Regions from separate parts of the Pseudomonas sp. Marseille-Q0931 genome, predicted to be linked through region 1. Evidence: predicted binding sites of a transcription regulator. Region 1 holds the regulator's gene; each other region holds the start of a gene.
What was found. Region 1 encodes sigma-54, which starts transcription at its own class of promoters, with help from an activator protein. Its sites were predicted from a motif close to ANTGGCATNNANNTTGCTNT; they were not measured.
Positions count from the first base shown of each region.

Region 1 (7,898 bases):
ACAACGTCATCGACTGGCGTGAAGTGGCGCGTCGATACCGGCAGGCCCTGAGTTGAATGTACGGATATCCCAGGTGATGCGAGCCCCGCTGACTTCCCTTCCCAGCCTCAATGGCCGAGTTCTGCGTTATTTGCTCGGTGGTGCCATCCTGTTTTGCGGTGGGTTGTTGCTCTTCGTTCAGTCGGCCGCGCTGATCGACCAGAGCGTGCAGCCGCAACTCATGCGAGCGATGCAGGCTGGCCTGCTGTGTGCAACGGGGACAGCGCTGGGCGCCTTGCCGGTGCTGTTCATGGGCGAGCTGTCGCAGCGCTGGCGCGACAGCCTGCTCGGTTTCGGCGGCGGCGTCATGCTGGCAGCGACAGTGTTCTCCCTGCTCACCCCGGCATTGGACGTGGCGGCGGAGCAGGGATTTACGCCTTGGGGGGCGGGCGTCATGGCCAGCATCGGCCTGCTGCTGGGCGCCGCAGCACTGCTGGGCCTGGGTAAGCTGCTCGAGGAACGGCGTTACCTGTCTGATCCACAGGCGGGGCCGGGACCGGGCGCGCTGCTGTTCGTGATTGCCATCATGTTGCACAACGTGCCGGAAGGCATGGCTGTCGGAGTCGCTGCGGGAGCCGGACTGGCTGGCGCCGGTGGCCTGGCGATCGGCATTGCCCTGCAGAACGTCCCCGAAGGGCTAATCGTCGCTTTGGTGCTGGCCAGTGCGGGAGTGAGTCGCGGCAAGGCGGTACTGATCGGTGCCGCGTCCGGATTGGTCGAACCGCTGTTCGCGGTACTCTGCGCATGGCTGGTCAGTGTCTCGCAGGTGCTGTTGCCTTGGGGGTTGGCGCTTGCCGCTGGCGCCATGCTGTTCGCGGTCATTCACGAAATCATCCCCGAGTCGCACGGTAACGGGCACCGTGGCGATGCCAGCCTGGCGCTGACGGCGGGCTTCTGCGTAATGATGGTGATGGATACGGCGCTGGCTTGAGGCGGTCTCGGTGCGCCTCATTCGCCTTCGTCGAAGTAGTTTTCGATGAGGCCGACCAGAGCGTCCATGGCCTGCTGGTCCTGCTCGCCTTCGGTATGCAGGTGCACACAGGTGCCCTTGCCCGCAGCCAGCATCATCACTGCCATGATGCTCTTGCCGTCCACCAGGCTTTCGGCGCTACGGCCGATTCGCACCTGGCAGGGGTAGGTGCTCGCCACGCCGACGAACTTCGCCGCGGCGCGGGCGTGCAGGCCGAGCTTGTTGATGATGGTGATTTCACGTGCGGGCATCGCGGCATGGCTCCTTAGCTGAGGTCGCGGTGGCGCACCTGGACGTTCTTCAGCGAGTCTTTGAGTGCCTGGCTCAGGCGGTTGGCCAGATACACCGAGCGGTGGTGACCACCGGTGCAACCAATGGCGATGGTGACGTACGCGCGGTTGCTGGCGGCGAAGCGCGGCAGCCATTTTTCCAGGTAGGCGAGAATGTCCTGATACATCTCCTCGACCTCCGGTTGCGCCGCCAGGTAGTCGACCACTGGTTGATCCAGGCCGGAATAGTCGCGCAGCTCAGGCTTCCAGTAAGGGTTGGGCAGGCAGCGTGCATCGAACACCAGATCGGCGTCGACCGGCATGCCACGCTTGAAACCGAAGGACTCGACGAGAAAGGCGGTGCCGGTCTGCGTCTGGCCGAGCAGGCGCAGCTTGAGCGTATCGCGCAGCTGATAGAGGTTCAGCCTCGTGGTATCGATCTTCAGATCGGCGCGATCGGTGATCGGTGCCAGCAGCTGACTTTCGTAGGCGATGGCCTCGGCCAGCGAGCGGTTGTCGTTGGTCAGCGGGTGGCGTCTGCGGGTTTCCGAGAAGCGTTTGAGCAGCGTCTCGTCTTCGGCGTCGAGGTAGAGCACGTCGCAGCGGATGTTGCGCTGGCGTACTTCTTCGAGCAGCTCCGGGAAGCGCTTGAGCTGGCTCAGCAGGTTGCGTGCATCGATGGAAACGGCCACCTGCGGCAGCAGCATATCGCTGTGTGGCAGGAAGCGCTCGGCGAGGTCGGGCAGCAGGCCGGCCGGCAGGTTGTCGATGCAATAGAAACCGTTGTCCTCAAGTACATCGAGGGCGGTGCTCTTGCCCGAGCCGGAGCGACCGCTGACGATGATCAGGCGCATGTCATTGACCGTTCTGAATGTCCACCACGACCTGATAGAGATCTTCGCCGCTGTTGGCCTGGCGCAGACGTTCGCGTACTTCCTGGCGATCGAGCATGCTGGCGATCTGGCGCAGCAGTTCGAGGTGCGCGTCGGTTGCCGCTTCCGGCACCAGCAGGACGAACAGCAGATCGACCGGCACGCCGTCGATGGCGTCGAAGTCGACCGCGGTGTCGAGGTGCAACACGGCGCTGATCGGTGCACTGCAGCCGGCCAGGCGGCAGTGGGGAATGGCAATGCCGTTGCCGAAGCCGGTGGAACCGAGCTTCTCGCGGGCGATAAGGCTTTCGAAGATGTCCTGGGCATCCAGGTCGGGCAGGTCGCGGGCAACCAGGTTGGCGATCTGTTCGAGCACGCGTTTCTTACTGCCGCCCGGCACGTTCACCAGGGAACGGCCGGGGGTCAGGATGTTTTCAAGTCGGATCATGGATGGGGAATGTTAGCGGGCCGTGGCGCCTTGCAGACGCTCGAGCTGCTTTTCCTTGTGCTTGATGAGTTGACGGTCGAGTTTGTCGGCCAACAGGTCGATGGCAGCGTACATGTCCTGATGTTCGGCATTGGCGACGACTTCGCCGCCGGCGACATGCAGGGTGGCTTCGATCTTCTGCTTGAGTTTCTCGACCTCCATGGTCACCTGAACGTTGGTGATCTTGTCGAAGTGGCGTTCCAGTCGGCCCAGTTTCTCGCCGATATAGTCACGCAGGGCGTCGGTCACATCCAGCTGATGTCCACTGATGTTGACTTGCATACCGCTTTCTCCTTGTTGCCTTGTGTAAGAGACGGGTCTGGTTCGACCCGCCGCCGGAACACTCTGGCCTGAAGACCCTGGGCCTTCAGTCGATCTGGCCTACATCAGTCGCTTGCGCTCACTGGAGGGCGCGATACCGAGGGACTCGCGATACTTGGCGACCGTCCGACGGGCGACTTGGATGCCTTGTGCCTCCAGTAAACCAGCGATCTTGCTGTCACTCAACGGCTTTTTCGCGTTTTCTGCCGCAACCAGTTTCTTGATGATCGCGCGGATCGCGGTGGACGAGCATTCGCCGCCTTCGGAGGTGCTGACGTGGCTGGAGAAGAAATATTTCAGCTCGTAAATGCCGCGCGGGGTGTGCATGAATTTCTGCGTGGTCACGCGCGAAATGGTCGACTCGTGCATGCCGACCGCTTCGGCGATGTCGTGCAGCACCAGAGGCTTCATCGCCTCGTCGCCGTAATCGAGAAAGCCGCGTTGGTGCTCGACGATCTGCGTGGCCACCTTCATCAGCGTCTCGTTGCGGCTCTGCAGGCTCTTGATGAACCAGCGCGCTTCCTGCAGCTGGTTGCGCATGAAGGTGTTGTCGGCGCTGGAGTCGGCGCGTTTGACGAAGCCGGCATACTGCGGGTTGACCCGCAGGCGCGGCATGGCTTCCTGGTTCAGCTCCACCAGCCAGCGGTCGTTGTGCTTGCGCACGATCACGTCCGGAACGACGTACTCCGGCTCGCTGGATTCGATCTGCGACCCCGGGCGCGGATTCAGGCGCTGGATCAGGTCGATGACCTGGCGCAGTTCGTCTTCCTTGAGCTTGGTGCGGCGCATCAGCTGGGCGTAATCGCGGCTGCCGAGCAACTCGAGATAATCGCTGACGACGCGCTGGGTCTCGTTCAGCCAGCTCGTATTGGCAGGCAGCTGGCGCAATTGCAGCAGCAGGCATTCGCGCAGGTCGCGGGCACCGATACCGGCCGGTTCGAACTGCTGGATGCGGTGCAGCACCACTTCCACTTCGTCCAGCTCGATATCCAGCTCTGGGTCGAAGGATTCGGTCACTTCCTCGAGGGTTTCCTCGAGATAACCATCGTTGTTGATACAGTCGATCAGGGTGGCGGCGATCAGCCGGTCCTTGTCCGACATGGGGGCCAGGTTCAGTTGCCAGAGCAGATGGCTCTGCAGGCTCTCGCCGGTGGAAGTGCGGGTGGTGAAGTCCCACTCGTCATCATCGTTGCTGGGCAGGCTGCTGGCGCTGGTCTGGTAGATGTCTTCCCAGGCGGTATCGACTGGCAACTCGTTGGGGATGCGGTCGCCCCATTCGCCATCCTCCAGGTTATCCACCGTCGGAGTGGTCTCCTGGTAGCTCTCTTCCTTGCTCGGGGCGGGAGCGGCGCTTTCGGCGCCATCAGCCATCGGGTCGCTGTTGTCGAAGTCGTCGCCATCTTCCTGGCGCTCGAGCATGGGATTGGATTCCAGCGCCTCCTGGATTTCCTGTTGCAGGTCCAGGGTCGACAGTTGGAGGAGGCGGATAGCCTGTTGCAGCTGCGGGGTCATCGTCAGCTGCTGGCCCATCTTGAGGACTAGCGATGGTTTCATTGCAGACCTTAATTTACTGGCGAGTTACGCCTTCCACATCAGGGCGCCGAAGCGCCGCCAGGAAGCAAATTATATGCCTGAATTTCTCGTTCTTGCCTAGGGGTTGCAATATTTCTGTAGCGAAATAGCGGCGATCTACAGGCAGTGTGAAGGCGCAGTATTTTCACGCAGCCTGCTACAGGCGGAACTCGTGGCCCAGATAAACTTCCTTCACCGTCTGGTTGGCGAGGATGGTCTCGGCGTCACCTTCGGCGATCAGTTGCCCATCATTGACGATGTAAGCGGTTTCGCAGATATCCAGGGTCTCGCGCACGTTGTGATCGGTGATCAGGATGCCGATGCCCTTGGTCTTGAGGTGATGGATGATCTGCTTGATGTCGCCCACCGAAATCGGGTCGACACCGGCGAAGGGTTCGTCGAGCAGGATGAACTTGGGATTGGTCGCCAGGGCGCGGGCGATCTCCACGCGGCGTCGCTCGCCACCGGACAGGCTCATGCCGAGGCTGTCGGCGATGTGGTGGATATGGAACTCCTGCAGCAGGCTGTCCAGTTCCGCCTGCCGCCCGGCGCGGTCCAGGTCCTTGCGCGTTTCCAGAATAGCCATGATGTTGTCGGCCACAGACAGTTTGCGGAAGATCGAGGCTTCCTGCGGCAGGTAGCCGATGCCGGCGCGCGCGCGGCCGTGCATGGGCTGGTGGCTGACGTCGTGGTCGTCGATCAGCACGCGGCCCTGATCGGCGCGCACCAGGCCAACGATCATGTAGAAGCAGGTGGTCTTGCCGGCGCCATTGGGGCCGAGCAGGCCGACGATCTGACCGCTTTCGATGCTCAGGCTGACGTCACGCACGACCTGGCGGCTCTTGTAGCTTTTCGCCAGGTGTTGGGCTTTGAGAATGGCCATTACTGTTGCTGATCCGCGGGTTTGTTCTTCGGCTGGATGACCATGTCGATGCGCGGGCGTGGCGTGCTGACGTTGCCGCCCGTGGCGCGACCGGCATTGACGATCTGGCGGCGGGTGTCATAGACGATCTTCTCGCCTTCGAAGGTATTGCCTTCCTGAATCACCTTGGCCTGGTCGATCAGTACGATACGCTCGTTGCTGGCGAAGTACTGGATGGTCTTGCCGTAGGCCTTGACGATGTCCTTGTCCACGGCTGGCTTCTGCTCGTAATAGGCCAGGTTGCCCACCGAGGTGAAGACGTCGATATCGCCACTGGCGGTCTGCGTGATGGTCACGGTGTCGCCGGTGATCTTCAGGGTGCCCTGGGTGATGATCACGTCGCCGCGATAAACCGCGACGCCCTGCTTGTCATCCAGTTCGGCGCTGTCGGCCTGGATGCGGATCGGCTGGTCGCGATCCGATGGCAGTGCCCAGGCAGCCGCGCTTCCCAATGCGGCGCTGAGGCTGAGAATCAGGGGGAGGGTATTAACGAACCTCATGCTGGCCTCTTACGTTGGACTGCAGGAGCATCCTGCCGTCATTCAAGTACGCTTTCATTCCTTGTGCCGTGGTCACCCCGTTGGCCGCGACGATTCTAACTGCTTGCTCGGTCTGCGCATATTCCTTGTCGGGAATAACGGTCATGCGGCTACTGGTGATGATGGTTGGACGGTCCTTTGCATCGGTGCGGGCGATGCGCACGTCGTCGATCAGTTCCACCTCGACGCCGCCGGGCGAGACTTCGGCACGCTGGCTGGTCACTTTCCAGGGCAATTCGGTGCCGCGGTAGAGGTCCAGCTTGGGCGTGTCGATCAGGGTGATGTCGGTACTCTTGACGTGTTCGAGCTTGTCCGCGGTCATGCGGTAGTGCAGTTTGCCGTCATCCTGGAACTGCACGGTGCGTGCGCCGACCACATAGAAGTCGATGACATTGTCATCGCCGTTCTGCTGGGCTACGCGGGCGCTGTCCGGCGCGAGGTTCCAGTAGCCGAGAGCGGCCACCACCACTGCGATCAGCGCGAAGATCAGAGTATTGAGAAGTTTACGCGGCATGCTGTTCTCTATAGATAGGCGGCCTGGGCCGCTTCCAGTGTGCCCTGGGCACGCATGATCAGTTCGCAGAATTCCCGCGCCGCACCGTCACCGCCACGCGCCTGGGTCACGCCATGGGCATGCTGGCGCACGAAACTGTCGGCGCTGGCCACGGCCATGCCCAATCCGACACGGCGAATCACCGGAAGGTCCGGCAGGTCGTCGCCCAGATAGGCAACTTCTTCATAGCTTAGGCCGAGTTCGGCGAGCAGGCCGTCGAGCACCACGAGTTTGTCCTCGCGGCCCTGGAACAGGTGCTGGATGCCGAGGTTGTTGGCGCGGCGCTCCACTACCGGGGTCTTGCGGCCGCTGATGATGGCGGTGCGCACGCCCGAATTGATCAGCATCTTGATGCCGTGACCGTCGAGCGTATTGAAGGTCTTGAACTCGCTGCCGTCTTCGAGAAAGTACAGGCGGCCGTCGGTGAGCACGCCATCGACGTCGAAGATCGCCAGTTTGACGGCGCGGGCGCGTTGCAGCAGGTCGTTCATCACATTACTCCGGCGCGCAGCAGGTCGTGCATGTTGAGGGCGCCGACCGGCTTGTCCTGGTCGTCGACCACCACCAGCGCGTTGATCTTGTGGTCTTCCATGATCTTCAGGGCTTCGGCGGCGAGCATCTCGGCGCGGGCGGTCTTGCCGTGCGGGGTCATGACCTCGTCGATCGACGCCTGGCGTACGTCGATGCCCTTGTCCAGGGTGCGGCGCAGATCGCCATCGGTGAAGATGCCGGCCAGGCGGCCGTCTTCTTCCAGTACCACGGTCATGCCCAGGCCTTTCTGGGTCATTTCCAGCAGCGCGTCGCGCAGGCTGGTGCCACGGCGCACGCAGGGCAGCGCATCGCCCTTGTGCATGACGTTTTCCACCTTGAGCAACAGGCGACGGCCGAGGGCTCCACCCGGATGGGAGAAGGCGAAGTCTTCGGCGGTGAAACCGCGCGCTTCCAGCAGGGCGATGGCCAGGGCATCGCCCAGTACCAGGCTGGCGGTGGTCGAGGAGGTTGGCGCCAGGTTCAGCGGGCAGGCTTCCTGCGATACGCGGGCATCGAGATTGACCTCGGCGGCTTTGGCCAGCGGCGAGTCGGGGTTGCCGGTCATGCTGATCAGGCGGATGCCGAGGCGCTTGATCAGCGGCAGCAGGGTGACGATCTCGGCGGTCGAGCCCGAGTTGGACAGGGCCAGGACGATGTCGTCCTTGGTGATCATGCCCATGTCGCCGTGGCTGGCTTCGGCCGGATGGACGAAGAACGCCGTGGTGCCGGTGCTGGCCAGGGTCGCGGCGATCTTGTTGCCGATGTGCCCGGACTTGCCCATACCGACTACGACCACGCGTCCCTTGCAGTTCAGAATGAGCTC
Region 1 covers NZ_CALNWT010000012.1:4,053-11,950, forward strand. Annotated here, with positions in the region: gene P3C50_RS18025 (superoxide dismutase) at 1-56, shown strand, start outside; gene P3C50_RS18030 (ZIP family metal transporter) at 77-970, shown strand; gene P3C50_RS18035 (HPr family phosphocarrier protein) at 988-1,260, opposite strand; gene rapZ (RNase adapter RapZ) at 1,275-2,132, opposite strand; gene ptsN (PTS IIA-like nitrogen regulatory protein PtsN) at 2,134-2,598, opposite strand; gene raiA (ribosome hibernation-promoting factor, HPF/YfiA family) at 2,611-2,919, opposite strand; gene P3C50_RS18055 (RNA polymerase factor sigma-54) at 3,019-4,512, opposite strand; gene lptB (LPS export ABC transporter ATP-binding protein) at 4,688-5,413, opposite strand; gene lptA (lipopolysaccharide transport periplasmic protein LptA) at 5,413-5,952, opposite strand; gene lptC (LPS export ABC transporter periplasmic protein LptC) at 5,939-6,505, opposite strand; gene P3C50_RS18075 (KdsC family phosphatase) at 6,514-7,035, opposite strand; gene P3C50_RS18080 (KpsF/GutQ family sugar-phosphate isomerase) at 7,035-7,898, opposite strand, start outside.

Region 2 (7,898 bases), on a different contig from region 1:
GCTGACTGACGATAGGGTCTTCGGTAATGGTCACGGTCAGGCTGCCATGGGTCACCGCAGCCGGCTGCACCTTGACGTTCTGGCCGATAACGATGGTCCCGGTGCGCGAGTTGATGATGACCTTGGCCACGGCCTGGCCGGGATTGACTTCGATGTTTTCCAGAATCGACAGGTAATCGACCCGCTGGTTGGGATCGAGCGGCGCGCTGACGCGGATCGAGCCGCCGTCGATGGCCTGGGCCACGCCCGGGCCGAGCAGGTCGTTGATCTGGTCGACGATGTTCTTCGCCGTGGTGAAGTCCGGACGATTGAGGTTCAGCGTCAGGTAGTTGCCCTGGTCGAAACCGCTCGGCACCGGACGCTCCACCGTGGCGCCACCGGGGATACGCCCGGCGGACGGCACGTTGACGGTGATCCGCGAGCCATCGGCGCCGCCGGCATCAAAGCCGCCCACCACCAGGTTGCCCTGGGCAACGGCGTAGACGTTGCCATCGATACCCTTGAGCGGCGTCATCAGCAGGCTGCCGCCGCGCAAGCTCTTGGCGTTACCGATGGACGAAATGGTGATGTCGATGGTCTGCCCAGGCTTGGAGAATGGCGGCAGCTCAGCATGCACCGATACAGCGGCAATGTTTTTCAGTTGCACGTTGCCGCCGGCCGGCACCTTGATGCCGAACTGCGCCAACATGTTGTTGAAGGTCTGCACGGTAAAAGGCGTCTGCGTAGTTTGGTCGCCGCTGCCGTTGAGGCCGACCACCAGGCCGTAGCCGATCAACTGGTTGCTGCGCACCCCTTGAATGGACGCCAGATCCTTGAGCCGTTCGGCCTGGGCCTGCTGGCTGATCAGCAGGCAGGCGAGCATGATCGCCAGCAGCAGCCAGTCGTTGGCACCACGGCGGCGCTGGCCGCGATAGGCGCAGGCGAACTGCTGACGGCAGGAGGCCGACTGCGAATGCACAGGTGTCCGTTGTAGGAGCGAGCTCTGCTCGCGAACCCGCAATTCGGTAAAAGCTTCGCGAGCAGAGCTCGCTCCCACAGGCGATCTGGCGGGTTGCACCCGCCCTACGGCGACAGAGGTCATCCAGGTTTTCATGTTCATGTCCTCAGAACGGCCACAGCGGGCTGAGGAAGAATCGGCTCAGCCAACCTGGCTGGCTGGCGTCGGCGAAGGAACCGGTTCCCGAGTAGGTCAACCTGGCGTCGGCGACCCGAGTGGATGAAACGGTGTTGTCGCTGGCGATGTCGTCGGCCCTGATCAGCCCGGCAATCCGCACCATTTCATTGCCGGTATTGAGCGTCAGCCACTTCTCGCCACGCACCACCAGCACGCCGTTGGGCAGCACTTCGGCCACGGTCACGGTGACCGAGCCGGTGAGGCTGTTGCTCTGCGCCGCGCTGGCATCGCCGGCGCTGTCCCGCGAACCGTTGAACTGGGTTCCCAGATCCATCCGGTTTCGCGTCAGCGGGTTGGTGGCCGACACCCCTCCACCGAACAACGAGGTCAGCCCGATATTGGCGGAACTGTCCTTGCTGATGTCGGAGCGGGCCGCCTTGCTCGCCTGGGTGCGCTCCTCCAGGGTGATGGTGATGATGTCGCCGACGCGAAAAGCCTTTCGATCGTCATACAGATTGCTCTCGAAACCGGCCTGGTAGATCGCGCCACTGGTCGCGTTGGCCGGCAGCGGCGTACGCGGCAACACGGGTGCATAATAGGGATCGTCCGCCTTGGGCGCAGGCGCCACGCACCCCCCCAGCAGCAGACAAACCGACGTCAACACAATCAGACCTTTCATCGCACACCTCACATCCAACACTCTGCCCGCCCTAGCGATCCCGATCAGACTCAAAGCGTCTGCGTGATGAACTGCAACATGGAATCGGCCGTGGAAATGACCTTCGAGTTCATTTCGTAGGCGCGCTGTGTCGTGATCATGTTGACCATTTCCTCGACGACACTGACGTTGGAGTTTTCCAGGGTATTTTGCAAAACGGTGCCCAGGCCATTGAGGCCCGGCGTTCCCACTTGCGGAGCGCCACTGGAAGCGGTCTCCAGAAACAGGTTGTTGCCAATCGCCTGCAGGCCGGCCGGATTGATGAAATCGGCGGTCTGCAGGTTGCCGATGATCTGCACCGCGGCGCTGTTGGCGGTGGTCACGGACACCGTGCCATCCTCCCCGACGGTGAAGGTCTGGGTTTCGGCGGGCACGACGATGGCCGGCTCCAGGGCGAAGCCGTTCGACGTGACGATCTGGCCGTCGGAATCGAGGTGATACGTGCCGTCGCGCGAATAGCCGATGGTGCCATCGGGCAGCAGAATCTGGAAAAAACCGCGCCCGTTGATCGCCATGTCCAGTGGCTGGTCGGTGGTCTGCAGGCTGCCCGTGGTGAAGTTCTTCTGGGTACCGACGATCCGTACCCCCGTACCCAGTTGCAGGCCGGACGGCAGCTCGCTGTCCTGGGTCGATTGAGCGCCTGGCTGACGGCGGATCTGGTACAGCAGATCCTGGAACTCGGCCCGGTCGCGCTTGAAGCCGGTGGTCGAAACGTTGGCCAGGTTGTTGGATATCACCGACAGATTCATGTCCTGGGCGGACAAACCGGTCTTGCTGACCCAAAGCGCTGGAAGCATGTCTATCTCCTCGCCCTGCGCGGGCGCTACTCGTTAGCTGATCTGCATGACACGGGCCATGGACTCGGAGCCCTCCTTGGCCGTGTTCATCATCTTGACGTGCAGTTCGAATTGTCTGGACAGGGCGAGAATGGCCGTCATCTCTCCGACGGCGCTCACGTTGCTGCTCTCCAGGAAGCCAGAATGCAGGCGTACGTTGGCATCCGCTTCGAGCAACTGGCCGTCTCTCATATGGATGAGGCCGTCGCGCCCCTTGCGCATCTGCGCGGTATCGGGGTTGACCAGCTTGATGCGGTCGACCTCGGCCAGGACATTCGGCGCTTCGCCCAGGGCGCGAATGCTGATCGTGCCGTCCTGACCGATCTCGACTTTCTCCTCGGGCGGCACGGCGATGGGCCCGGCATTGCCCATGACCGGCAACCCATTGCCGGTGCGCAGCATGCCTAGGGCATCGATCGACAGGCTGGCGGTGCGTACATAAGCCTCGGAGCCATCCGGGGCCTGCACGGCAATCCAGCCATCACCCTCTATCGAAACATCCATATCCCGCCCGGTTTCCTGCAGTACGCCGGGCGTGAAATCCGTAGCGGGCCGCTCGGACATGGCGTAGACCCGCGCCGGATAGCTGTCACCGAAAACCGGCATGGCCCGCGCCTGTTCCAGATCGGCGCGAAACCCGCTGGTGGAAATGTTCGCCAGATTATTGGCATGCGCCTTTTGCGCATAGGTGTTCTGGCTCGCGCCCGACATGGCGACATAAAGCAATTTGTCCACTTCGACCTCCGCCGTGAAAACGACTCTCGGACAGATCAAAGCAAGGCACGTGCCAGGCTAATAATTTTAAGTAAGTTATTGTTTTTAAAAAACAAAAAAGCCCTCCATCACGGAAGGCCCTTTTGACGGCGGCAAGAATATGCCGCCCGCCGCCGTCAGCGGATGTTGATGATCGTCTGGGCGATCGCATTCTCCGTTTCGATGGTCTTGGCATTCGCCTGGTAGTTGCGCTGCGCGATGATCAGGTCGACCAGTTGCGCGGTCAGGTCGACGTTCGAATCCTCCAGCGCACCGGAGACGATCGAGCCCAGCGTACCGGAGCCCGGCGTACCTATCACCGGCTCGCCCGAGGCCAGCGACTGCTTCCAGGCCGTTCCGCCCACCGGCGTCAACCCCTGCATGTTGGCGAAGGTGGCCAGCGCCACCTGGCCAATCAAATTGGCCTGGCCATTGGTATAGGTGGCGAACAGTTGCCCGGTCTCGTCCACCGACAGCCCGGACAACTGACCGGTGGTATAGCCATCCTGCGACAGGCTGTTGACCGCGAAGCGGGTATTGGTCTGGGTCATGTTGCGTAGATCCAGAGTCACCCCCGATGTGCTCGCCGCGGCACCGTTGTCGCCCCAGGTGACCGGATCGGTGGTGGCGTCGGTGATGGTCGCCGGCACCCAGTCGGCCAGCGTGATGGTGCCATCGGCATTGACCGTGAAGTCGCTGGAGGCCGATGCCTGCAGCCTGCCGGAGGTGTCGAACGACAGCGACGCCTGATACGGATCGGTGCTGGCGGGATCACCGGGATTGCGCCCGTCGATCAGCACGTGCATGCTCCACTCGTTGCTCGCCTCCTTGACGAAGTACTGGGTCATGGTGTGCTCATTGCCCTGGGAGTCGTACAGGCTCACCGAGGTCGACCAGTTGAAGGAACCGGAGACCGTGGGGTCGAAGGCGATGGTGGGCACCGTCTCGGACGAGTTGAGCGCCACCCCCTGGGTAACGGTCGAGGTGGCATTCGGCGCCTGGTTGCTGGTGTCGACGGTCAGATTGGTCAGCACGCCATTGACCAGGTTGCCATCGGCGTCCACCCCGTAGCCCATCAGGTTGTTGCCCGAGTTGTCGATGACGTTGCCCTGATTGTCCACCTTGAACGCGCCGGAGCGGGTGTAGAGCTGGGTGCCGCCATCGTTGACGATGAAATAGCCACTGCCATTGACGGCCAGATCCAGGCTGTTGTCGGTGTAGCTGATGTTGCCCTGGGTGTGCTGCTGGGCGATATCCGCCGTAATCACCCCACTGCCGACCGCGTTGCTGCCGGTGCCGAACATGCTGCTGGCATAGAGGTCCGCGAACTCCGCACGCGAATACTTGAAGCCCGTCGTCCCGGTGTTGGCGATGTTGTTGCCCGTTACATCCAGGTGGGTGCTGGCCGCCTTCAACCCACTGAGCGCCGTATTGAACGTCATGTCTTATCTCCCGATGCCTGTTGATTACTGGCCGACGCTGATGACTTTGGATAGCGCGACATTTCCGGCACCCGCCAGGTTCAGCGTCATGTCGCCGCCCCCGATGCCGAGCGTCACGCTGTTGACCGTTGCCGGCAGATAGGTTTCCAGCGCGGTGGACGTGCCACCCAGCGACGCGGAGGCCGAGAATTTGTAGGTGCCCGCGGGCAGCAGTTGGCCGCTCTCATCGGTGCCGTCCCAGGTGAAGTCCACCAGGCCAGCGCTGCTTTGATTATCCAGCGGTATGCTTTTGACCAGGCTGCCCGCCTCGTCGTAAACCCTCACCGAGACGTTGTCGGCCGCCGTTGGAACCACCAGCGTGCCGGTCAGCCCCGAAACACCATCCACCTGGGTGCTGCTGGCGGAAACCATCACGCTGCGCCCCACCAGGGAAGAGGCTTGCAAAGCCTGCGACGATTGATAGCTGCCCAGCAGCGAGTCCATCGAAGCGGAGATATTGGTCAGACTTTCCAGGCTGCTGAACTGCGCAAGCTGAGCCACGAACTCGCTGTTGTCCTGCGGATCCAGCGGGTTCTGGTTGTTCAACTGGGTCACCAGCAGCATCAGAAAGTCATCCTTGCCCAGGCTGGAGTAGCTGGATTCGTTGGTGTTGCTGGTCGAGGTGCCGGAGTATGTCGACAGCACGCTGCTGGAAACAGTCTCTGTGGTGCTCATGGCTATGTCCTTACTGACCCAGGGTCAGAACCTTCTGCAGCATGGTCTTGGCGGTATTCATCATTTCCGCATTGGTTTGAAAGGCTCTACTGGCCGAAATCATGTCCGCCATTTCCTCGACCACATTGACGTTCGGATAGAACACGTACCCATCCGCATTCGCTGCCGGATGACTGGGCTCGTAGCGCATGTCGAGATTGCTCTGATCCTCGACGATGCCGAGCACCTGCACCCCACTCCCCGCCTCGTCCTGCTCGGCGAACAGCGAACCACTACCACTGTTCTGCGACTGCTGGAACACGGTGGCGAACACCGGATGACGGGCACGGTAGGTCTGCTCGATACTCGAAGAGACAGACTCCGCGTTGGCGATATTGCTGGCCACGGTATTGAGGCGAGTGCTCTGCGCGCTCATGCCGGTTCCGGCGATGCTGAAAACACTGGCAAGGGACATGGTCGCGCTCCTTATTCGCCGCGCAGGGCGGCGGTGAGACCTTTGAACTTGCTATTGAGGAAGGTGAAACTGGCCTGGAAATGCACGGCATTCTCGGCATAGTTGGACTGCTCGATCTGCAGATCCACGGTGTTCTGATCCAGCGACGGCTGCATCGGAATACGGTAGGGCATCTCAGCCTCACCAGTGATCACACCATCGGCAGGAATATGGCGGCTATCGGTGCGGTTCAGGGAAACGCCACCGCGCTGCATGCGATTGCTTTGCTCAGCCAGGACACTGGCGAAGTCCAGATCACGAGCCTTGTAATTCGGCGTATCGGCGTTGGCGATGTTGTTGGCCAGCACCTCAGCGCGCTGGGCGCGGAAACCGAGTGCCTGTTCGTGGATGCCGAGTGCCCTGCCGAAGTTGATGCTCATGTCTGCAACCTTTGCCGCTGGGGCTGTCTGGTCTTTCCTGGCAGACATTCAGCAAAGGCTGTGCCAACTTATTTAAGTCAACAAAATCAATAGCTTAAAGCATGACGAACAGGGAAATAGCGGCAAAGCGGCAAGGCTTTACCGCCTATTGGCAAGCAAGCGGCAAAGCCAACCGGACAGATTGCCGCCCCGCCGAACCCTGGGGCGCGCGATGCGCATCGGTTCTTCTGCACCAGGCCAAACCGCTGGTGCCTACGGCGAAACCTATCCGATCGGGCCCATGGTTTTCAGAGTCCAGAAACGCAAACGGGAGGCCAAAGGCTAATGCTGATCAGATAAGTTCGTCACCACCCCCTCCTACTTGCAGTAGAGGGGCGTTTTTCGTAGGAGCCAGCTTGCTGGCGATGCTTTTTATGGCGGATCGCCGGCAAGCCGGCTCCTACAAAGATCGAGTGCAACGGCTTAACTGACTGGCATTAGGCCAAAGGCCTCCCGCTGCTGATACCAAACATGCCTTGCGCCTATTTGGCCTTGTAGATGATCCCCGGGCTGCACTGCACCATCTGGTACTTCTCGGGCAACCCGTTGAGCGCCTCGGAGGCCCCCAGGAACAGATAGCCGCCTGGCTTGAGGGTGGCATGGATACGCGTGAGGATGTCCTTCTTCACCTCGGCCGAGAAGTAGATCAGCACGTTGCGGCAGAACACGATGTCGAACTTGCCCAGCGCCGCATAACTGTCGAGCAGGTTCAGTGGCCGAAACTCGACGCGGCTCTTGATCGGCGCCTTGACCTGCCAGCGCCCCGGCCCCCTGGAATCGAAATAACGCTGCAGACGCTCCTGCGACAGACCGCGGCCCATGGCCAGGCTGTCGTACTCGCCGGACTTGCAGTTGCTCAGCATCGACGGAGACAGATCGGTGGCGACGATCTGCACACCCGCCTTGAGCTGGCCGAGGTTGGTACGCTCGAACTCGTCGATGGTCATCGACAGCGAATAGGGCTCCTGCCCGGACGAACAGGCCGCCGACCAGATGCGCAGACGCTGGGCCGGGTAGGCCTTGATCAGCTCCGGCAGCACCCGGCTCTTGAGCACCTCGAACGGATAGGTGTCGCGAAACCACAGGGTCTCGTTGGTGGTCATGGCATCCACCACCTGCTCGCGCAGCCCTCCGCGCGGCTGGCTTTGCATGCGCTGCACCAGTTCGCCCAGGGTCTTGATGCCATTCTGCTCCATCAGTTTGTTCAGACGACTGGAGACCAGATACTGCTTGTTGCTACCCAGCAGAATACCGCAGGCCTTTTCCAGGAAAGTCCGGAACTGCTCGAAATCCAAATTACCTGAAGACACTAGTGCCGCCTCACCAACCATAACGTTCACCAAGGTTTGTCCCTCAGCCCCCATCCGCTACCCGAATGCGCTCGACCACCCGCGCCGCCAGATCATCCG
Region 2 covers NZ_CALNWT010000001.1:388,236-396,133, reverse strand. Annotated here, with positions in the region: gene P3C50_RS01990 (flagellar basal body P-ring protein FlgI) at 1-862, opposite strand, end outside; gene flgH (flagellar basal body L-ring protein FlgH) at 1,104-1,793, opposite strand; gene flgG (flagellar basal-body rod protein FlgG) at 1,844-2,629, opposite strand; gene P3C50_RS01975 (flagellar basal body rod protein FlgF) at 2,663-3,403, opposite strand; gene flgE (flagellar hook protein FlgE) at 3,559-4,863, opposite strand; gene P3C50_RS01965 (flagellar hook assembly protein FlgD) at 4,888-5,577, opposite strand; gene flgC (flagellar basal body rod protein FlgC) at 5,588-6,031, opposite strand; gene flgB (flagellar basal body rod protein FlgB) at 6,043-6,450, opposite strand; gene cheR (protein-glutamate O-methyltransferase CheR) at 6,972-7,799, opposite strand; gene P3C50_RS01945 (chemotaxis protein CheV) at 7,843-7,898, opposite strand, start outside.
Region 2: the regulator sigma-54 is predicted to act here: its motif matches at 3,441-3,460, upstream of P3C50_RS01975 (flagellar basal body rod protein FlgF).

Region 3 (7,898 bases), on a different contig from region 1:
TGCCTGCCTGAGGTGTCAAGAGCTTGATTTTTTTCGGGTTTCACCGAGCGGTCGGTCACAGGTTGCAACCAGTGCCATCATTTTGAAATTGACCTAGAGATTTTGTCGGGTATCCTGCCGCGCCTCCTACTAAAGTCGTAGGACAACCCCCACAATTTCGCCGCCAGTTTAAGGGTGGCTCGAGGCTCTCCCATGCAATCGCCCCGGTCACGTATTGCCTTGCAACTGGCCACCGCGCTGGCCGTCGTGCTGGTCCTGCTTATCAGCGCCAGCACGCTGTTCGCCCTGCGTTCGCTGAACAACGCCAACCTTGTTACCCGCGAAGAACACCTGGCCAGCGAGGCGCGCTTGCTGGCCGACCAGCTGGACACCTTCCACAGCAGCCTGCGCGACAGTACCCAGCGCCTGGCGGGTCTGTTCGAGCGCCGTTTCTCCAGCGGCCTGAATGTCAGCAGCCAGCGCGTTGCGGTGGCGGGCGTGCAGGCGCCGGTGCTGTCCCTGGGTTCGGCGGCGTTGAACAACGACTTCACCCAGGTGGACGAGTTTCATGACCTGACTGCAGGCGTGGCGACCGTCTTCGTACGTGACGGCGACGATTTCATCCGTATCAGCACCTCTGTAACCAAGCCGGACGGCAGCCGCGCCATCGGTACCGTGCTGGACCGCAACGGCCCGGCCTACCCGAAGGTGGTCAGCGGCGACAGTTATGTGGGGCGCGCGTTTCTCTTCGGCCGTTTCTACATGACTCAGTACACCCCGGTGCGCGATGCCAGTGGCCGGGTTTTCGCGGTGCTGTTCGTCGGCTTCGACTACACCGACGCGCAGAACGCTCAGTTCGACAACCTCAAGCGCTTCCGCATCGGTGAAACCGGCTCCCTGGCTCTGCTCGACGATCAGGGATCCTGGCTGGTGCCGCCGGCCGGTGCTCGTCAGCCGGAGCAGGTCGCCGGCAAGCTGGCCAATGTGCTCGACGAGCCGGGCCGCGGCACCTTCTGGAGCGACGGTGTCGAGGAGTTCTTCAGCGTGGCCATGCCGTTCAGCGGCGGCCCCTGGCAGGTAGTGGCGAGCATGCCGCGCACGGAAATCCAGGCGGTGACCTGGCGCGTCGGCAGCCAACTGGCGGTCGGCAGCGCCATCACCCTGCTGTTGGCGGTGATCGCCGTGGTCTGGCTGCTGCGGCGCAAACTGCGCCCGCTGGGTGATCTGGTGCAGCAGGCGCAGGCGCTCGGCGCCGGCCATCTCGGCGCGCGCATGGCGCAGTCCAGCAACGATGAGATAGGCGAGCTGGCGGGCAGCTTCAACCGCATGGGCGAAGCGCTGGCGAGCATGGTGGCGGGCATTCGCAGCGCTGCCCAGGATGTCAGCGCCCGTTCGCAGGCCATGTCGACGCTGTCGCGTGATGCCTATCAGGGTATCGATCAGCAGTCCGGCGAGATCACCAGCATGGCCGGCGCGGTGGAGGAATTCAGCGCCACCTCACAGAACATCGCCGACAACATGCGCAGCACCGAGCGCCTGGCCAGCGACAACGCCCAGCAGACCCGCATCGGGCGCACTTCGATGGATCAGGCCTCCGAAGCGCTGGTGCAGATCGCCGAAGCCCTGGAGCAGACCTCGAGCGCAATCAACGGCCTCGGCCAGCGCTCCCAGGAAATCGGCGGCATCGTCAGCGTGATCACCTCGATTGCCGATCAGACCAACCTGCTGGCGCTCAACGCCGCCATCGAAGCCGCGCGTGCCGGTGAGCAGGGCCGCGGTTTCGCTGTGGTCGCCGACGAGGTACGTAACCTCGCCGGGCGTACTCGCGAGGCGACCAACGAGATTTCGACGATGATCGGCAGCATCCAGAGCGAGACCAGCAGCGCCATCGCCACCATGGAGCAGGGGCGCCAGCTGATGCAGGACGGCCTGGAGCGCAACGCCAAGGTGGCGGCTGCACTGGCGCAGATCAGCGAGCAGAGCGAGGCGGCGGGCGAGCAGTTCGCTGCGATCACCACCGCCACCAGCGAGCAGAGCAGCACTGCGACCGTGCTCAGCGCCAACCTGCAGAGCATCGCCCAGGCCAATGGCGAGCAGCGCGAAGTGGTGGCCAACCTGGCCGACACCGCCCTCGAGCTGGATCGCCTTGCCGCTCAGTTGCGCCAGGAAGTCGAGCGCTTTCGCTGATTCAGCCCGCGGCGGGGCGATACTGCAGCGCCTCGGCCAGATGCTCGCGGCTGATCGCCTGCTGCTCCGCCAGGTCGGCCAGTGTCCGCGCGACCTTGAGCACGCGGTGCGCGGCTCGTAGGGAAAGGCCCAGGCGTTCGCAGGCGTTTTCCAGCCACTGGCGATCGATATCGCTCAGGGCGCAGTGCTGGCGCAGGCCGGGCAGGTCGAGAAAGGCGTTGGCCACACCCTGGCGGCGCAACTGCCGCTCACGTGCCCGCGCCACCTTGGCTGCCGCCTGCGCAGTGCTCTCGCCATCCTGCGGCGGGGCATTCAAGGCTGTCGTTTCGCGGGCAACCGTCAGGTGCAGGTCTATACGGTCCAGCAGCGGCCCGGACAGCTTGGCGCGGTAGCGCTGGATCTGCTCTGGCGTACAGCGGCAGCGGTTGCTCGGGTCGCCGAGGTAACCGCACGGGCAGGGATTCATTGCCGCGACCAGCTGGAAACGCGCCGGGAAGCGCACCTTGTCACGCGCCCGGGCAATGACGATATGGCCACTTTCCAGCGGCTCGCGCAGCACCTCCAGTACCTTCCTGTCGAATTCCGGCAGCTCGTCCAAGAACAGCACGCCCTGGTGCGCCAGGGTGATTTCGCCGGGCTGTGGGCGGCTGCCGCCGCCGACCAGTGCCGGCCCGGAAGCGCTGTGGTGCGGGGTGCGAAAGGGCCTCTGCGGCCAGTGCTGCAGCGGCGTATGACTGGCCACCGAGTGGATTGCCGCGACCTGCAGCGCTTCGCGTTCGTCGAGCGGCGGCAGCAGGCCGGGAAGGCGGCTGGCCAGCAGCGTCTTGCCGGTGCCGGGCGGACCGCTGAGCAGCAGGTTATGCGAGCCCGCAGCGGCCACCAGCAGGGCGCGTTTGGCGGCCAGCTGACCCTGAACTTCGGCCAGGTCCGGGTAAGGCAGGCTCTGTCTGAGCAATCCCTGTGCAGCATAGGGTTCGAGTGGTGCGCTGCCGTTGAGGTGCGCAGCGATCTGCAGCAGATGCTCGACGGCGATCACCTTGAGCCCGGAGGCGAGGCTGGCCTCCTCGGCATTGGCCTGTGGCACCAACAGGGTGCGTCCGGCTTCACGCGCAGCCAGTGCGGCCGGCAGAACGCCCTGCACCGGACGTACAGCGCCGGATAGCGCCAGCTCACCCAGGCATTCGTATTCATCGAGCGACTGAGCCGGCACCTGACCGCTGGCGGCAAGAACGCCCAAGGCGATGGCGAGATCGAAACGGCCGCCGTCTTTCGGCAGGTCGGCCGGCGCCAGATTCAGGGTGATGCGCTTGCTAGGGAATTCGAAGGCGGCATTGAGGATGGCGCTGCGCACGCGGTCCTTGCTTTCCTTGACCGCGGTCTCGGGCAGGCCCACCAGCGTCAGCGAGGGCAGGCCGTTGGCCAGGTGCGCCTCGACGGTGACGGCCGGTGCTTCGACGCCGACCTGGGCGCGGCTGTGGACGATGGCCAGGGACATGATCTCTCCTTGATCAAGTAGGGTGCAGCGCCTGTAGGAACGGCTTCAGCCATGAAGCCTGTTCGCGGCTGAAGCCGCTCCTACAACATAACCTTAGTCTGCGGCGGTGAGCTTGGCTTCCAGTTCGGCGACCTTGGCTTCCAGCGCTTCCAGGCGGGCGCGGGTACGGGCCAATACCACCATCTGGCTGTCGAACTCTTCGCGGCTGACCAGCTCCAGCTTGCTGAAACCGCTTTGCAGCAGGGCTTTGAACTGGGCTTCCAGTTCGGCGCGCGGCAGCGGGCTGTCGCCGCTGAACAGGCGCGAGGCGTGGCTACTGAGGGTGTCGAGCAGGGCTTTCGGCGGCAGCATGATCAGGTTCCGTAAACAGACGGTCGGCAGTGTAGCACGCGACCTGAGGCGGGACGCCCCAGGCCAGGTTGCACGATTTTTGAGCATGACCCGAGGCGCTGCTGCACCAATCTTGTGCGGTTAGGGTGTGGGAATCGCCACGCGATATCGCGGGGCATGGGTAAGAGCTTGATAGGCAGTGCTTTTCCGGGAGATGGCAAGCTTTCTGCTTAGACCTCAACGACGCATGCACCGATGCAGTACCGGTGCGGCAGGCGAAGCGGGGAAGTGTTTCGTCGAGGGCGGTTGGTGGGTATCGACCAGGCCAGGCTGGAACGGTCGGTGCATTACAAAAGCCAGACACTGCGCTTAGACTTGAGCCGGGTTCGTAATTCCTGGGGCAAGTCCACCTTACACGGGAGAAAGTTTCATGAAGCTAGTCACTGCCATCATCAAGCCGTTCAAGCTCGACGACGTGCGCGAGTCGCTGTCGGAGATCGGCGTGCAGGGCATTACCGTCACCGAGGTCAAGGGCTTCGGCCGCCAGAAAGGCCATACCGAGCTGTATCGCGGTGCCGAGTACGTGGTCGACTTCCTGCCCAAGGTGAAGATCGACGTGGCCATCGCTGACGACCAGCTGGACCGCGTGATCGAGGCCATCACCAAGGCTGCCAACACCGGCAAGATCGGCGACGGCAAGATTTTCGTAGTCAACCTGGAACAGGCAATTCGTATCCGTACCGGCGAAACCGATACCGACGCGATCTAAGCAGCCTCCGAACCCCACGCCCCAGGAGTAAACCCCATGACTCTGCGAACTTTCGCAGGGCTAGGAGCCCTTTTGCCCTCGAATTCTGGCCATGCGCTGTATTCGAGGGCGAATGCCGGAGCTGGCGAGTCCTTCGCCGCTCTGCTGTGCCAGACCCTCTTCAGGTCTAGCGCTCGGCCTAGTGATGGGAATGCCTGGTCGCCTTACGGCGCAGGGGTTCCGGTGATCCAGAGCGAGCGTGGCAACGACCTGTAAAGCATGCGGAACGCGCCCAGAGCCAACCTGGACGTTTCAACCGAACAGCGCACAACGAAAGCGCCGGCAAGAGGTGAAAAATGGATAACACAGCATTGACTGCATTGCAGTACGGCTTCGATACGTTCTACTTTCTGATCTGTGGTGCCCTGGTGATGTGGATGGCAGCGGGCTTCGCCATGCTCGAATCCGGCCTGGTGCGCGCCAAGAACACCACCGAGATCCTGACCAAGAACATCGCCCTGTATGCCATCGCCAGCGTGATGTACCTGGTGATCGGCTACCACATCATGTACTCCAGCCCCGAGGGCGGCATCCTGCCGAGCCTGGGCTTCCTGATCGGCGACGAGAACAGCGTCGATGCGGTGCTCGCTGGCGGTGACGATGCGCCCTATTACTCGGCGCGCTCGGACTTCTTCTTCCAGATCGTCTTCGCTGCGACCTGCATGTCGGTGGTTTCCGGTGCGGTAGCCGAGCGCATGAAGCTGTGGGCCTTCCTCGCTTTCGCCGTGGTCATGACCGGCTTCATCTACCCGGTTCAGGGCTTCTGGAAATGGGGCTCGGGCTTCCTCAACGAAGCCGGTTTCCTCGACTTCGCCGGTTCCGGCGTGGTGCACATGGCGGGTGCTGCCGCTGCTCTGGCTGGCGTACTGCTGCTGGGCGCGCGCAAGGGTAAGTACGGCGCCAATGGCCAGGTCAACGCCATTCCGGGCGCCAACCTGCCACTGGCAACGCTCGGTACCTTCATCCTGTGGATGGGCTGGTTCGGCTTCAACGGTGGCTCGCAACTGAAGATGAGCACCATCGAGGATGCCAACGCCGTCGCCCAGGTGTTCGTCAATACCAACATGGCTGCCGCCGGTGGTCTGATCGCCGCGCTGGTTACCGCGCGTATCCTGTTCGGCAAGGCTGACCTGACCATGGCGCTCAACGGCGCGCTGGCCGGCCTGGTCGCCATCACTGCCGAACCGCTGACCCCGAGCGCCCTGCAGGCGACCCTGATCGGTGGCGTGGGCGGTGTGCTGGTGGTCTTCGCGATCCTCGGCCTGGACAAGATCAAGATCGACGACCCGGTCGGCGCCATCTCCGTGCACGGCGTGGTCGGTATCTGGGGCCTGTTGGCCGTGTGCCTGACCAATGGCGATGCCTCGCTGGGCGCCCAGCTGCTGGGTATCGTCTGCATCTTCGCCTGGGTGTTCATCGCCAGCCTGATCGTCTGGAGCATCATCAAGGCGGTGATCGGTCTACGCGTCAGCGAAGAAGAGGAATACGAGGGTGTGGATATCGCCGAGTGCGGTATGGAAGCCTACCCGGAGTTCACCGGCAAGAAGTAAGCTTCGCCGGAATGACAAGGGCGCCTTTTGGCGCCCTTTGTTTTTTCTGACAGCACGCTAGAATGCGCGCGCTGGAGCCATCGAGAGTGAGAAACGGCATGTGGCAGCAACGCATCATCAGCTTGCGTCCGCGTGAGCGAGGTTTTCATCTGGTGACCGAAGAGGTGCTGGCGAAATTGCCGGAACTGGCGCAGATGCGCGTCGGTCTGTTGCATCTGTGGCTGCAGCACACCTCGGCATCGTTGACGGTGAACGAGAACGCCGACCCCGCGGTGCGCCGCGATTTCGAGCGTTTCTTCAACCGCCTGGTGCCGCAGGGTGAAGCGGGATACGAACATGATTACGAAGGGCCGGACGATTTGCCGGCGCACTTCAAGGGCAGTTTGCTGGGCTTTCAGCTACAGCTGCCGATACAGCAGGGACGGCTGGCGCTGGGGACCTGGCAGGGTATCTATCTGGGCGAGCACCGCGATCATGGCGGCGCTCGGCAAGTGGTGGCGACCCTGCACGGCGAAACAATATGAATTTTTCCGGACGTGCGGTTGCACTTCGTACGGCTGGGCTATAACTAACCTGCTTTTCGCAAGTCATGAGGTTGAACATGAGCGACGAAGACCTGGAACAAGATGATCTGGAAGGGGCCGACGAGGACGATGGCGAGGAGCTGGCTGCCGCCGATGACGGTGACAGCAGCGATGACGAAGGCGGTGGCGAAGCCGTAACCAGCGGCAAGAAGAGCAAGGCCAAAGCCGTTGAAGTCGACGAGATGCCCAGCGTCGAAGCCAAGCAGAAAGAGCGCGATGCGCTGGCCAAGGCCATGGAAGAGTTCCTCTCCCGTGGCGGCAAGGTGCAGGAGGTGGAACCCAACGTGGTCGCCGACCCACCCAAGAAGCCCGACAGCAAATACGGCAGCCGCCCCATCTGAGGACGGCTCGCCGCAAGGAACCCGCCCCAGTGGCGGGTTTTTTGTGCCCGCCATCTCCGGCGGCGATTCGTACGTGCCGTCCGAGGTTCTTCCGGCAGCGACGAGGGGGCCGGCTGTTCAGTTAAGGTCGTGCGCTTCGCTTTGCTCCCCTCTCCCATTTATTGGGGGCACGCCTAGTGGAGAGGGGCTGGGGGAGAGGGTCGAACACCGCGCCAATCTGCCGGCTATCCGATCACTGAACAGCGAGTTGTGTCGTGAGTACCGACGCTGTACGCGGCTTGTACTCAGACCACTCTGCGAGTCAGCGTGTCCAGCTGCCCAGCAATGCCGGCAGCTCGGCCAGGCTGGCGATCTGCGCATCCGGCGTGGTTTCGCCCTTCCAGGGACGCCCTTGCGGGTTGAACCAGATCGCGCGCATGCCGGCCGCCTGCGCGCCGGCGATATCGTCGCTGGGGTGATCGCCAATATGCACGGCGCGCTCGGCGGCAATGCCACCGGCGCGGCTGAGCGCCTCGCGGAAGGGTTTCGGGTCAGGCTTGCCAACCCCAAGCTCTTCGGCGCACAGGGCGAAGCGAAAATACTCGGACAGACCGAGACGGCGTACATCGGCATTGCCATTGGTGA
Region 3 covers NZ_CALNWT010000002.1:541,218-549,115, reverse strand. Annotated here, with positions in the region: gene P3C50_RS08750 (LysR substrate-binding domain-containing protein) at 1-27, shown strand, start outside; gene P3C50_RS08745 (methyl-accepting chemotaxis protein) at 193-2,166, shown strand; gene P3C50_RS08740 (YifB family Mg chelatase-like AAA ATPase) at 2,168-3,661, opposite strand; gene P3C50_RS08735 (accessory factor UbiK family protein) at 3,755-4,012, opposite strand; gene glnK (P-II family nitrogen regulator) at 4,422-4,760, shown strand; gene P3C50_RS08725 (ammonium transporter) at 5,096-6,349, shown strand; gene P3C50_RS08720 (secondary thiamine-phosphate synthase enzyme YjbQ) at 6,448-6,873, shown strand; gene sutA (transcriptional regulator SutA) at 6,951-7,274, shown strand; gene P3C50_RS08710 (HAD family hydrolase) at 7,576-7,898, opposite strand, start outside.
Region 3: the regulator sigma-54 is predicted to act here: its motif matches at 4,205-4,224, upstream of glnK (P-II family nitrogen regulator).

Region 4 (7,898 bases), on a different contig from region 1:
CTGCGCTGGCCGCTGACGGCCAGGAGCATTTCCGCCGCCGGGTTCATGTACTCAAGGCACAGTTGGCTGTCGAGCAGCAGGGTGGCGGTGGTCAGGTTGTCGAGTAGCAGTCGGTGCAGCGCGTCGTTGATGGTCATAGGCAGTGCGTTCCGGCGATGGGCAGGAAAATGCAAGAAGCAAACCAAGGCCCCGAAAAGACGCATGATGTGTGTGGTCTGGCAGGTTTTGGGGGCGTAGCGGCGCAGTTGGGTAGCGAAAAGCGACCCAAAACAGGGAGAGCTTAGGAGGTGGTGCGCCAGATTGCACCATTAAGGTGCAATCTGCTTTCAGAGGAAAGGAAGGATGCTGACTTCTTCCTTGGGTTTGTCTTTCAGCGGGCATTCGGGCCGTACGCCGTATTCATCCTTCTTGCACGGGTTGACCTTGCGCTTCTGCGCCAGGCTCATGCGGTGCATGTGGAAGGGCTGCGCCGGCGTGCGCTCGACGATGAGGCCAGCAGAGTCGATGATCTCTGCCACCAGTTGGTGCGTGCCGCGGTCGACATGCCGCAGGGAAAACACCGGGCTGCGGCTGATTTCGCCCTGTGGCTCGCCGTTCAGCAGCAGGCGGTAACTATGGCCGGGCAGCAGGCCCGGCTCGCTATTGAGGGTGACGATCATGTCCCCAGAGCCGTTGTGGATCGAGGCGTCCGGCTCCGGCAGGAGGATGCGCAGCAATTGATAGTGCACGGTCGGCTTGGTGACGGCGGGCGGGGTCGCGCGCACCGTGGGCGTGGGCTGGCTCAACTCCACGCTGTTGGAGGGCGCGAGCATCACACGCTCGGCATTGCTGCTGCGCGGCTTGTCGGTGAATACGCGGTTACCTTCGGCGTCGATGTAGGTGTAGACCTGGCCAAACGCGAACGGCGCGACGAGCGCAAGCAGGATGAGCGGAAATCGTATGGTCAATTGACAGGCTTCGGTGTTGGACGGGGAGGCGGTGGTGGTGTCTGGCGCGCCGGACTGTTCAGGCTGATGCGCTGCACGGTAAAGGTTTCGGTGGCGCTCTGCTGGACGATGCGCTCGCCATCCATCACGGCCACGGCCAGTGCGTGCTCGCCGCGGTCCAGGTTGGTCAATTGCAGGCTCGGCACGTTGCTGGCCTGACCATAGGGTTCGCCATCGAGGATCAGGCGCAGGCGGTGACCGGGTTGCAGGCGCGGCTGAATGTTCACGCCGACGATGAAGGTACCGTTGTTGGCGCGCATGGCCTCATCATCCGGAATGCCAGTCAGGCTCAGCTCGGCGTAGGGCGCTTCGCTCTGCGTCGGGGCGTCGTCTTCGGGCGCTGGCAGGCTGGGCGTCTGCATCTCCACCGTGTTGGTCGGCGGCAGTTCGACGCTCTCGGCGGCCGTGCCATCCGGCGGCTGATTGGTGAAGACCGTGTTGCCGTTGGCATCGGTGTATTTGTAAATCTGCGCACTGACCGGCAGGGCCAGGGTAAGCAACAGGCAGGCGAGTAATGGGCGCATGGGCCGATCCCTCCTCGGGTGATGCGCTAAGCCTTGCACTGCAATCGGTTCCTGGCAAGCGCAGGGCGCCTTGGCTGTGATGTTTGGCTACAAAAAGTGGACTCGGATCTGCCGTAGGAGCGAGCTCTGCTCGCGAACCTGGCGACCTGGAGAGCTTCGCGAGCAGAGCTCGCTCCTACAGGGCATGGTGTTGCTGCGTGCCCATAAAAAAGCCCCGCCAGGCAGAGCCGGGCGGGGCTTTCGAAAGCGCCGCACGAGGCGGCGCAGACTGGCTTAGACGCTGTAGTACAGGTCGTATTCCAGCGGGTGCACGAAGGTGCGTACCTTGATTTCTTCTTCCGATTTCAGCTCGATGTAGGCATCGATGAAGTCGTCGGAGAACACGCCGCCCTTGGTCAGGAACGCGCGGCCCTTGTCCAGCTCTTCCAGGGCTTCTTTCAGGCTGCCGCAGACCTGCGGGATCAGCTTGCCTTCTTCCGGCGGCAGATCGTACAGGTTCTTGTCGGCGGCATCGCCCGGGTGGATCTTGTTCTGGATACCGTCCAGACCGGCCATCAGCAGTGCAGCGAAGCACAGGTACGGGTTGGCAGCCGGGTCCGGGAAGCGCGCTTCGATACGGCGGGCTTTCGGGCTGGAAACGTACGGAATACGGATCGAGGCGCTGCGGTTGCGAGCCGAGTAGGCCAGCATGACCGGAGCTTCGAAGCCCGGAACCAGACGCTTGTAGGAGTTGGTCGACGGGTTGGTGAAGCCGTTCAGGGCCTTACCGTGCTTGATGATGCCGCCGATGAAGTACAGCGCGGTCTCGGATAGACCGGCATAGCCTTCGCCTGCGAAGGTGTTCTTGCCGTCCTTGGAGATCGACATGTGCACGTGCATGCCCGAACCGTTGTCGCCGTACAGCGGCTTCGGCATGAAGGTAGCGGTCTTGCCATAGGCGTCGGCCACGTTGTGCACGCAGTACTTGAGGGTCTGAACTTCGTCAGCCTTGGCGACCAGGGTGTTGAACTTCACGCCGATTTCGTTCTGACCGGCAGTGGCCACTTCGTGGTGGTGCACTTCGACGACCAGGCCCATTTCTTCCATGGCATTACACATGGCAGTACGGATTTCGTGGTCGTGGTCGCACGGCGGAACAGGGAAGTAACCGCCCTTGACGGCCGGACGGTGGCCCTTGTTGCCGCCTTCCACGTCCTGATCGGTCATCCAGGAGCCTTGCTCGGAGTAGATCTTGAACATGGAGCCGGAGATGTCGGACTTGAACTTCACTTCGTCGAAGATGAAGAACTCGGGCTCCGGGCCGACGAATACGGTGTCACCGATGCCGGTGGTTTTCAGGAACTCTTCGGCACGCTTGGCGATGGAGCGCGGGTCACGATCGTAGCCCTGCATGGTGCTCGGCTCGATGATGTCGCAAACGATGATCAGGGTCGGCTCTTCGGTGAACGGGTCTAGCACGGAGGTTTCGTCGACCGGCATCAGGATCATGTCGGAGGCTTCGATGCCTTTCCAGCCATGGATGGACGAGCCATCGAACATCTTGCCGTGCTCGAAGAAGTCTTCGTCCAGGGCGTCACGGGCCGGCATGGTCACGTGGTGCTGCTTGCCCTTGGTGTCGGTGAAGCGCAGGTCTACCCACTTCACGTCATGTTCTTTGATCAGTTGAACAGCCTTAGACATGTTGTCCTCCAGATGGAAAAGGCTCGCTTAGTGGAGCCCCGATATGTGCGGTGAAGCCCGGCGGGATAGTCCTTCAGGGCAACCTGCCTCACAAGGGAGCAAATTGCATGCCAGTGCCCTTTATTGGGCAGAGGCCGCGAAACTCAGGCGCTGCGCCGCCTGCGCAGCGATTTCGCTTTGAGTTTTGCACCATTTAAGGGCTGCAATTTATGCAAAAGACCTATTTTGGTGCGCCATCTTGGTGCTGCAGTATTTTTGGTCAAAGCTTGAACAATTTCCGCTATAATCCGCGCCCCTGTTTTTTCGTCCCCGAAGTGGGCGGCCTATTCATGAAGCTGATCGTCAAAGTTTTCCCTGAAATCACCATCAAGAGTCGCCCGGTGCGCAAGCAGTTCATCCGCCAGTTGGGGAAGAACATCCGCGCCGTGCTGCGCGATCTTGACCCCGATCTGCGGGTCACCGGTGTGTGGGACAACCTGGAGGTCGAGACCGACCTGGACGACGCCAAGCTCCTGGCCGAGATGACCGAACGCCTGCGCAACACGCCGGGTATCGGCCTGTTCCTCGAAGTCAACGAATATCCGCTGGGCAATCTGGACGAGATCACCGAGCACTGCAAGCGCCACTATGCCGACCAACTGCCGGGCAAGATCTTCGCCGTGCGCTGCAAGCGTGGCGGCAAGCACGCGTTCAGCTCCATCGACGTCGAGCGCCATGTCGGTTCGCGTCTGCGCCAGGAATGCGGTGCGGCCGGCATCGATCTGAAGAAGCCGGAAGTCGAAGTGCGCATGGAGATTCGCGACCAGCGCCTGTTCGTGGTGCACAACCGTCACGAAGGCCTCGGCGGCTACCCGCTGGGTTCGCTGGAGCAGACTCTGGTGCTGATGAGCGGCGGCTTCGACTCCACCGTCGCGGCCTACCAGATGATGCGCCGCGGTCTGGTCAGCCACTTCTGCTTCTTCAATCTAGGTGGTCGTGCCCATGAACTGGGCGTGATGGAAGTGGCGCACTACATCTGGCAGAAGTTCGGCCGCTCGCAGCGCGTGCTGTTCGTCAGCGTGCCGTTCGAGGAAGTGGTCGGCGAGATTCTCGGCAAGGTCGACAACAGCCAGATGGGCGTGATCCTCAAGCGCATGATGCTGCGCGCTGCCACCCGTGTTGCCGAAAAGTTGCAGATTGAGGCGCTGGTGACTGGCGAGGCGATCAGCCAGGTCTCGAGCCAGACCCTGACCAACCTGGCAGTAATCGATTCGGCCACCGACATGCTTGTCATGCGCCCGCTGATCGCCAGCCACAAGCAGGACATCATCGACACCGCCACGCAAATCGGCACCGCCGAGTTCGCCAAGAACATGCCCGAGTACTGCGGCGTGATCTCGGTCAACCCGACCACCAAGGCCCGTGGTTATCGCGTGGAGAAGGAGGAGGCGCAGTTCGACATGGCCATCCTCGAGCGTGCCCTGGAGCGCGCCACCCAATTGCCCATCGACCGCGTGATCGACGAACTGGGCAAGGACGTGCAAGTCGAGGAAGTGCGTGAAGCGCTGGCCGGGCAGATCGTCATCGATATCCGCCACCCCGATGCCGCCGAAGACGAGCCGCTGGACGTGCCGGGCATCGAAGTGCAGGCGCTGCCGTTCTATGCGCTGAACAACAAATTCAAGGAACTGGATGAGAACCGCCAGTACCTGCTGTATTGCGACAAGGGCGTCATGAGCCGCCTGCATGCCCATCACCTGCTGAGCGAGGGACACGCCAATGTGCGCGTTTATCGTCCGGCATAGGACGCCGGGGCTTAATGGCGGGAGTATCCGCCATCGCCCTCCCGACCTAGCGCTTTAAGCGATGCCCTACTTGGTTCGCTGAAACAATTTTCTTCATATTCGTCGTCCAGGCTGGGCGACACACCGAATCCTCTGATCGAGATACACACAGTGATCGAAAATCTGCGCAACATCGCCATCATCGCCCACGTCGACCATGGCAAGACCACCCTCGTCGACAAACTGCTGCGTCTGTCTGGCACCCTCGACCGCAAAGAAGCGGAAAACGAGCGCGTCATGGACTCCAATGACCAGGAAAAAGAGCGCGGCATCACCATTCTGGCCAAGAACACTGCGCTGAAGTGGGGCGACTACAACATCAACATCGTCGACACCCCCGGGCACGCCGACTTCGGTGGTGAAGTAGAGCGCGTAATGTCGATGGTCGACTCCGTACTGCTGGTGGTCGACGCCCAGGACGGCCCGATGCCGCAAACCCGTTTCGTGACCCAGAAGGCGTTCAAGGCCGGCCTGCGTCCGATCGTCGTGGTCAACAAGATCGACCGTCCGGGCGCGCGTCCTGACTGGGTCATCGACCAGATCTTCGACCTGTTCGACAACCTCGGCGCCACCGACGAGCAGCTGGACTTCCCGATCGTCTACGCCTCGGCCCTGAACGGCATCGCCGGCATGGACCACGAGAAGATGGACGACAACATGGACGCGCTGTTCCAGGCCATCGTCGACCACGTCCCGGCTCCGGTTGTCGACGTCAACGGCCCGTTCCAGATGCAGATTTCGCAGCTGGACTACAACAGCTTCCTCGGCGTCATCGGTATCGGCCGCATCGCCCGCGGCACCGTCAAGGCCAACAGCCCGGTAACCGCCATCGGTGCCGACGGCAAGCGCCGCAACGGCCGTATCCTCAAGATCATGGGCCACTCCGGCCTGCAGCGCGTCGAAGTTCAGGAAGCCCAGGCTGGCGACATCGTCTGCGTATCGGGCATGGATGAGCTGTTCATCTCAGACACCCTGTGCGACCAGAACAACGTCGAAGCGCTGCCGCCGCTGACCGTCGACCAACCGACCGTTAGCATGACCTTCCAGGTCAACGACTCGCCGTTCGCCGGCAAGGAAGGCAAGTTCGTCACCAGCCGCAACATCAAGGATCGTCTGGAGAAGGAACTGCTGCACAACGTCGCCCTGCGCGTCGAGCCGGGCGAGACCCCGGAGAAGTTCAAGGTCTCCGGTCGTGGTGAGCTGCACCTGTCGGTACTGATCGAAACCATGCGCCGCGAAGGCTTCGAACTGGCCGTAGGCCGTCCGGAAGTGGTGATCATCGAGAACGAGGCCGGCGAGAAGCAGGAACCGTACGAGAACGTCACCATCGACATCGAAGAACAGCACCAGGGTTCGGTGATGGAGCAGATGGGCCTGCGCAAGGGCGATCTGACCAACATGGTTCCTGATGGCAAGGGTCGTATCCGCCTGGAGTACACCATCCCGGCGCGCGGCCTGATCGGCTTCCGTAACAACTTCCTGACCCTGACCTCGGGCAGCGGCATCCTGACCTCGACCTTCAGCCACTACGGCGCGATCAAGGCCGGCGAAGTGAGCAACCGCCAGAACGGCGTACTGGTCTCCATGGCCACCGGCACCGCGCTGACCTACTCGCTGGAAACCCTGCAAGCGCGCGGCAAGCTGTTCCTCGAGCCGGGCCAGGAGATCTACGAAGGTCAGCTGGCCGGTATCAACAGCCGTGACAACGACCTGGTGATCAACCCCACCAAGGGCAAGAAGCTCGACAACATGCGCGCTTCCGGCAAGGACGAAGTCATCGCCCTTGTTCCGCCGATCAAGTTCACCCTCGAACAGGCGCTGGAATTCATCGCCGATGACGAGCTAGTGGAAGTGACGCCGAAGTCGATCCGTCTGCGCAAGAAGTACCTGAACGAGAACGACCGCAAGCGCTTCGAGCGCGCCAAGGTCTAAGAGCGGCCGCAAGCGGCAAGCTTCAAGCTGCAGGTAAAAGCAAAGCCCCGCCAGAGCGATCTGGCGGGGCTTTTTTTCATGGTCTGTCATACCTTGCGTGGAGCTCTCGGGTGTCGCGCGTCGGCGTCAGACATTGCTCCCGAGAATTTTCGGCTCAATGCCGCCTGAGCGGAGCTGGGCGGCAAAAGAAAACCCCGGCCTCCTTGCGGAGCTGGGGTTTCTCGTATCGATTCAGCCTGGGTTCGGTCGGCAGGCCAATAAGCCGTAGGCCGTCAGCCCAATCAGCACCAACAGGCTGATCGTCATCACTCGCCTGCTACCTGGCGCAGGTTCTGCGCTGGGGTGTCGTCGAGGTTGTTGAGCATGCGTTCGCTGTACCAGTCGAGGAAGTTGATCACGCCGAACTCGTAGGTCTTGGAGTACGGGCCAGGCTGGTAGGCGGTGGAGTTGATGCCGCGCTGGTTTTCTTCGCCCAGACGGCGGTCCTGATCGTTGGTGGCATCCCAGACTTCGCGCAGGCGCGCCACGTCGTAGTCGACGCCCTCGACCGCATCCTTGTGCACCAGCCACTTGGTGACGACGATCGATTCCTGGGCACTGATCGGCCACACGGTGAAGTTGATCAGGTGATCGCCCATGCAGTGGTTCCACGAGTGCGGCAGGTGCAGGATGCGCATCGAGCCCAGATCCGGATCGGTGATGCGGCCCATCAGCTTCTTGCTGCCCTGCTTGCCGTCCATGGTCATGGATACGGTGCCCTTGAGCAGCGGCATGCGCACGATGCGGTTACGCAGGCCGAAGCTGGCGTGAGCGTAGGGAATGTTGTCCCTGTCCCAGCGGGTGGTGCACTCGGCAACCTGGTCCTTGAACGCCTGGCTGGCGCGCGGGTCGGTGACGTCGTCCCATTCCAGGAGGGTGTTGAGCAGTTCCGGGTGCGAACCGTTGCAGTGGTA
Region 4 covers NZ_CALNWT010000016.1:132,898-140,795, reverse strand. Annotated here, with positions in the region: gene glnL (nitrogen regulation protein NR(II)) at 1-137, opposite strand, end outside; gene P3C50_RS21325 (DUF4124 domain-containing protein) at 327-941, opposite strand; gene P3C50_RS21320 (DUF4124 domain-containing protein) at 944-1,510, opposite strand; gene glnA (glutamate--ammonia ligase) at 1,784-3,190, opposite strand; gene thiI (tRNA uracil 4-sulfurtransferase ThiI) at 3,520-4,974, shown strand; gene typA (translational GTPase TypA) at 5,125-6,945, shown strand; gene gbcA (glycine-betaine demethylase subunit GbcA) at 7,251-7,898, opposite strand, start outside.
Region 4: the regulator sigma-54 is predicted to act here: its motif matches at 3,286-3,305, upstream of glnA (glutamate--ammonia ligase).